Regions from separate parts of the Cellulomonas sp. P4_A2 genome, predicted to be linked through region 1. Evidence: predicted binding sites of a transcription regulator. Region 1 holds the regulator's gene; the other holds the start of a gene.
What was found. Region 1 encodes Rex, which represses fermentation and respiration genes when NADH is low (regulators of the CRP and FNR family bind a similar motif). Its sites were predicted from a motif close to CTTGTGAANNNNTTCACAAG; they were not measured.

Region 1 (3,397 bases):
GCCGCGGTCGCGCCCTTGAGCCGGCGCTCACCCCCGCGGGCACCGCTCGCCGTGCCCGCGAGGTGCGCGGCGACCGTCTCGGCCATGGCGACGCCGCGCTCGGACAGGCGGTAGCCGGGCAGCCGGCCGTAGAGCACACCCTCGGGGTTGTGCACCTCGCCGTGCCTCATCAGGTGGATCGTGGTGGCGACCATGGGGTCAGTCTCGCAAACACTCCTGTGCACTCAGCACGCGTCGAGGCTCTCCACGGCGTGACACGCGCCACCCGTCAGGTGCAGGCGCACCGTCTCCATGGCGTCACCGAGTGCTGCGAACTGCTCCGGGGTGAGCACGTCGACCAGGTGGTCGCGCACCGACTGGACGTGCCCGGGGGCCGCCGCGACGAGCGTCTCCCACCCCTTGTCGGTCATCGTCGCGTTCACGCCGCGGGCGTCGGACTCGCACGGGACGCGGGCGACGAGGCCCGACTCCTCCATGCGGCGGATCGTGTGCGTGAGCCGGCTGCGGGAGTGCGCGACGTTGTCGGCGAGCTGCGCCATCCGCAGCGTGCGCCCGGGCGCCTCGGAGAGCCGCACGAGCACCTCGTACTCGTGCGTGGACAGGCCGGACTGCGCGTCGAGCTCGTGCTCGAGCGCTCCGAGCAGTCGGGCGACGCCCTGGCGGAACGAGCGCCAGTGCTCCTGCTGCTCTGCGGTCAGCCAGACGACGGTCTCAGCCGTCGCCGTCACAGGCTCTGTGCTCGTGCTCACAACACGCTTCCTCGTCTCGGGGTTGCAGGGGGAACGCAAGTGTAGTACAACTTTGAACTAACGGATTAGTTGATCGTTCAACATCTTGAGGAGCACGTCATGAGCGCCACCACCACGACCGCACTGCCCACGGGCCTGACCGCCGGCACCTGGGCCATCGACCTCTCCCACACCGAGGCGAGCTTCACCGTCCGCCACGCGGGCATCTCCAAGGTCCGCGGCACCGTCGCGGTGACCGAGGGCACCATCACGGTCGGCGAGCACCTCGAGGCCACCTCGGTCTCGGTCACGCTCGACCCCTCCACCGTGTCCACGGGCGACGCCAACCGCGACGGCCACCTCAAGAGCGGCGACTTCTTCGACGTCGAGCAGTTCGGCCTGTGGACCTTCGTCTCCACCGGCGTCCGCGAAGAGGGCAAGAAGCACGTCATCGTCGGCGACCTGACCATCCACGGCGTCACGCAGTCCGTCGAGCTCGACACCGAGTTCAACGGCACCGCGGTGGACCCGTTCGGCAACACGCGTGCGGGCTTCGAGGCCACCGTCGCGATCTCGCGCAAGGACTTCGGCCTGACCTGGAACGCGGCCCTCGAGGCCGGCGGCGTCCTGGTCGGCGACAAGGTCACCATCGCGCTCGACGTGTCGGCCATCAAGGGCTGACCTCCTCCCGCGCACGACGACAGCCGGTGTCCCCCTCGGGGGGCACCGGCTGTTCTCATGCCGAGTCCCCCAGGCCCGCGCGGCGGCGGTCGTGGAACGCGAGGATCTGCAGCTCGGAGGCGACGTCGACGGCGCGCAGGTCCACGTGGTCCGGCACCCGCAGCGCCCGCGGTGCGAACGTGAGGATCCCGACCACGCCGGCCTCCACCAGGGCGTCGCACACCGCCTGCGCACTGGCCGCCGGGGTCGCGATGATGCCGATGGTCGCGTCCGTGCTCCGGACCAGGTCCGCCAGGCCCTCCCAGGGCTGCACGACGAGCCCCGACACGGACGTGCCGACGACGCCCGGGTCGGTGTCCACCAGCCCGACGACCGCGAAGCCGCGCTCCGCGAACACCGAGTAGCTGGCCAGCGCGTGCCCCAGGTTCCCGATGCCGACGATGACCACGCGCCGCTGCGTCGTCAGGCCCAGCACCACGCCGATCTGCTCGGACAGGTGCGCCACGTTGTACCCCACCCCCCGCCGACCGTAGGAGCCGAGGAACGACAGGTCCTTGCGCAGCTGAGCCGGGGTGACACCGGCCGCGCCCGCGAGCTCGTCCGACGAGGTCGTGACGACGCCCTCGAGCCCCTGCAGCGCCCGCAGGTACCCGGGCAGCCGCGCGACGGTCGCCGGCGGCACCTCCCGGGCAGCACTCGTCGCGCGGACTCTCGGCGTCGTCCGAGGCTCCGTCCGTTGCGTGTCCACATCGACCCCCGCGACAGCACTGTCGACCCGTCAGGGCCTGATCCTGTCCGTCAGGGTAGGGGTCAGGACGCGGCTGCCGTAAGGGTTCGCCGCAGACGCGCGGCATCGATCCGCCAGTACCCCTGCTGGACGCCGTCGACCTCGACCACCGGGATCAGCTCGCCCAGCTCGTCGACCAGGTCCCGGCCCTCGTACGGACCGGCCTCGATGTCGACCTCCGCCCACGCCGTCCCGGTCTCCTCGCACACCGCGCGGACCACCTCGCGGGCGTCGTCGCAGAGGTGGCAGCCGGTACGGCCGTAGAGGAGGACCCTCGTGTTCGCCATGCGTTCACGGTACCGACCTGGGTCGTGCGCACCGGCACAGGGTCCGTCGTTAGAGTGGAAGCGTGCGTCCGGCCCCCGAGAGCCCCGTCGCCCCGGCCCCCGTCCCGCGGGAGCCCGGGGCCAGCCCGGACGGACCACGCACCGGCGCGTTCTTCGACGTGGACAACACGATCATCCGCGGGGCGAGCGCGTTCCACCTGGCCAAGGGCCTGTACCTGCGGGGGTTCTTCCGCAAGCGCGACCTGCTGCGGTTCGGCCTGCACCAGTTCCGCTACCTGACGTTCGGCGAGAACAAGCAGCAGATCGACGAGGTTCGCCAGCGCGCGCTCGAGATCATGACCGGCCACTCGGTCGCCGAGGTCACGGCCATCGCCGAGGACGTCTACGACGAGGTCCTGCTGCTGCGCATCTACCCCGGCACCCAGAAGCTTCTCGACGAGCACATCGCGGCGGGCCACTCCGTCTGGCTCGTCACGGCCACCCCGCGCGAGATCGGCGACATCATCGCCCGGCGCCTCGGCGCGACCGGCGCCCTCGGCACCATCGCCGAGCACAAGGACGGCTACTACACCGGCCGCCTGGTCGGGGACATGCTGCACGGCCGCGCCAAGGCCGAGGCGGTCCGGGCGCTCGCGTCGAGCAACGGCATCGACCTGGCCGAGTCCTACGCCTACGGCGACTCCACCAACGACGTGCCGATCCTGTCCGAGGTCGGGTTCCCCTGCGCGATCAACCCGGACCGTCGTCTGCGTCGGCACGCCGCGCTCGTCGGCTGGCCCGTCCGCGAGTTCCGCACGCGGCGTCGCAACACCCGGCGCGGCACCGCCGTCGTCAGCGCCGCCGGTCTGGCCTGGGCGTTCGGACTCGTCGCCCGCAACGTCCTGCGCACCTGGCGGGGGTCGCACGACTCATGA
Region 2 (3,397 bases), on a different contig from region 1:
GGTGACGGCGTGCACGTCGCGGGCGAGGACGACCTTCTCCACCGCACCGGAACGGATGGCCGCGATGCCCTGCGCCACGATGTCGCGCCAGTCGCCGGCCTCGTCGTCGGAGTAGGCCACGACGCCGGGGTCGGTCGGTGCCACGCGCGGACCGATGACGTCGCTCAGCCGCGGCGCCCTGCCGATCCGGGCGCCGGTCGTGATGCTCGTCAGCCACGTCCGGCCCCCGCGACGACCGACCACGACGCTGGGCACGACGACCACGCCGCCGGCGGGAGAGTCGTCGTCGAACGCGAACGAGCCGAACGCGACCGGTCCGGACCCGGGGACTCCGACCTCGTCGCGCACGATCGCGTGCGCGAGCAGCTTCTGCCACGCCCGCTCCGCGTCGGCGAACCGGTCCGGTCCCGCGACCTCGACGCGCAAGGTCTCGCCCCAGCCGACCAGCCCGTCGCCGCGGCGCACCCACGCGAGCGGTGACCCGGTCGAGGGCAGGAGGTCCAGCAGGTCGGCGGCGGACCGCTGCTGCGCCAGGTCGTCGAGAGCGACGGTGCGCACCACGAGGGGGTGCGGGACCGGGGTCCCGGCGGACCCCGGGGCGGTGGGCTGCTGGCTCATCAGGGCCAGCGTAAGCCTGCGCCGAGCGCACGCCGTGCCGACCCTCAGGTGGCGCTCAGCACAGTGTGACCCCGTGCGTGCGTTCGTCCCGGGCGCGGCGGACCTGCGACGATGGGGACCATGCCGCGCGCCAGCCTCGAGAAGGACCCGCACGACGTCGCCGTGATGTTCGACGCCGTGGCCGCCCGATACGACCGCACGAACGACGTCCTGTCGCTCGGGCAGGACCGGGCCTGGCGGCGCGCCACCATCAAGGCCGTCGACGCCCAGCCCGGCCAGACGGTCCTCGACCTCGCCGCCGGCACCGGGACCTCGTCGGAACCCATGGCCGACGCTGGCGTGCGCGTCATCGCGTGCGACCTGTCCGTCGGGATGCTCGAGGTGGGCAAGCGGCGCCGGCCCGACCTGGCGTTCGTGGCCGGGGACGCGCTGCACCTGCCGTTCGCCGACGAGTCCTTCGACGCGGTGACGATGTCGTTCGGGCTGCGCAACGTGTCCGACGTCGAGGGCGCCCTGGACGAGCTCTACCGCGTGACCAAGCCCGGCGGCCGGCTCGTCGTCTGCGAGTTCTCGCGACCCACGTTCGCGCCGTTCCGCACGGTCTACACCAACTACCTCATGCGGGCCCTGCCGCCCGTCGCGCGGGCCGTGTCCAAGGAGCCCGACGCGTACGTCTACCTTGCCGAGTCGATCCGCGCGTGGCCCGACCAGGCCGCCCTCGGCCGCCTCATCAAGGGCACCGGCTGGACCCAGGTCGCGTTCCGCAACCTCACCGGCGGCGTCGTCGCCCTCCACCGCGCCACGCGCCCGGAGTAGGCGCCGCGCTCGCGTCCGGCGACGGACTTCCTCGGCGGCCATCGCCGGTCGCCCACCCGGCGGCGCCATCCGGCCTGACCTAGCGCCACTTGGGACGCGTGGTGCTCGAGTGACTTCTGAGGCATCTCAGGCGTCTCACGGGCCACTCCAGTCCCAGGTGGCGCCAGGTCGCGTCGGTTCGGCCCGTCCCGACGCTGCCGGGCCGCGCGAGGACTCCTGCCCGCCCCGGCCGCCCCCACCCGCAGGTCAGCCGGCAGATTCGCACGGCCGCTCTGCGACGAGGGCACGAGGAGGTCGACGACCACCGGGGACCGTGCCGGAGACCCGCGCCGGCGGGTCCCGCGCGAAGCCCGATCAGCGAATGCCGGGACTCGTCGCCCGCCGGGGTGAACAATGGGGTGCGCAACGCCTCGAACTGCACCGGCGGGGCGTCGTCTGCGGGATGTTCGACCACGAGTTTCCGCGCAGATCAGGGCCGTTCCGCACCCTGTCGTCGCAAGTAAGCCAAGCCTTCGCAGACAGCGTTTCTGGCCGTGGTTACACTCGCCGAATCAGTACGTGAACAACGTCACAAGTGGGGTCACTGGTGGTGGATGCAGCGCACGATGACGCAGACGTCATCGTCGTGGGCGCGGGCCCGGCAGGGTCCGCCGCCGCGTTTCACTGCGCCTCCGCGGGCTTGGACGTGCTGCTCCTGGAGAAGTCCGAGTTCCCCCGCGACAAGGTCTGCGGCGACGGCCTGACGCCCCGCGCGGTCGCCGAGATGGTGCGCATGGGCCTGCCGATCCGCGAGCAGGACGGGTGGATCCGGAACAAGGGTCTGCGCGTCATCGGCGGCGGGCACCGGCTCGAGCTGGAGTGGCCCGAGCTGTCGAGCTACCCGTCGTACGGGCTGGCCAAGTCGCGCATGTCCCTGGACCACACGCTCGCCGACCACGCGCGCTCCGCGGGCGCCAAGCTGCAGGAGCGCACGAACGTCACGGGCGCGGTGCGGGACGAGCGCTCCGGCCGCGTCGTGGGCGTCACCGCCAAGACCGCCGACGGCGCCGCGGAGTACCGCGCCCCGATCGTCATCGCCGCCGACGGCGTCTCCGCACGGCTCGCCACCGGCATGGGCCTGGAGAAGCGCATGGACCGCCCGATGGGCGTCGCGGTCCGCACCTACTTCCGCACCCCGCGGCACGACGACGCGTGGATGGAGAGCCACCTCGAGCTCTGGGACGGCGAGCCACGCAAGTCGAACCTCATGCCCGGCTACGGCTGGATCTTCGCCCTCGGCGACGGCACCGCCAACGTCGGCCTCGGCTCGGTGTCGAGCACAGCGGCCGCGACGAAGGTCGACTACAAGGCGCTCTTCGCCAAGTGGATGGCCAACGCGCCGGCCGAGTGGGAGTTCACGCCCGACAACCAGGTCGGCCCGGTCCGTGGCGCGGCGCTCCCGATGGGGTTCAACCGCGGGCCGCTGTACGGCAACGGCCTGATGCTCGTCGGCGACTCCGCCGGGATGATCAGCCCGTTCAACGGCGAGGGCATCGCGTACGGCCTGCAGGCGGGCCGGGTCGCCGCCGACGCGATCGCCCAGGGCCTGGCGCGGGGCACCGCCGCCGGCCGGGAGCGCGCGTTCGCCACCTACCAGCGCCGGATGAAGGATGACCTCGGCGGCTACTACACGCTCGGCCGGGTCTTCGTCCGGCTCATCGAGCACCCGGAGATCATGCGGGTGTGCACGCGGTACGGCCTGCCCCAGCCGCTCGTCATGAAGTTCGTCCTCAAGCTCTTGTCCGACTGCTACGAACCCCGCGGCGGTGACCTGGTCGACCGGGTCATCTCCGGACTCAGTCGGCTCGCACCGGCAGCCTGACCGCACCACGCTGTACCCGACCCCCCGCACCGACCTCGCCGTTGAGGAGTGACGCACGATGAGCAACCCGTACGTGCCGCTGCTGTTCCTGATGGGCATCGC

Region 2: the regulator Rex is predicted to act here: its motif matches at 1,990-2,009, upstream of AC1DUE_RS14580 (geranylgeranyl reductase family protein).

Annotation. Positions count from the first base shown of each region.
Region 1 covers NZ_JBFUHG010000019.1:78,971-82,367, reverse strand. The annotation lists gene AC1DUE_RS16570 (histidine phosphatase family protein) at 1-194, opposite strand, end outside; gene AC1DUE_RS16565 (MarR family winged helix-turn-helix transcriptional regulator) at 225-749, opposite strand; gene AC1DUE_RS16560 (YceI family protein) at 849-1,409, shown strand; gene AC1DUE_RS16555 (redox-sensing transcriptional repressor Rex) at 1,465-2,091, opposite strand; gene AC1DUE_RS16550 (glutaredoxin family protein) at 2,220-2,483, opposite strand; gene AC1DUE_RS16545 (HAD family hydrolase) at 2,546-3,397, shown strand; gene AC1DUE_RS16540 (N-acetyltransferase family protein) at 3,394-3,397, shown strand, end outside.
Region 2 covers NZ_JBFUHG010000016.1:2,537-5,933, forward strand. The annotation lists gene AC1DUE_RS14570 (isochorismate synthase) at 1-618, opposite strand, end outside; gene AC1DUE_RS14575 (demethylmenaquinone methyltransferase) at 739-1,434, shown strand; gene AC1DUE_RS14580 (geranylgeranyl reductase family protein) at 2,024-3,295, shown strand; gene AC1DUE_RS14585 (NADH-quinone oxidoreductase subunit A) at 3,354-3,397, shown strand, end outside.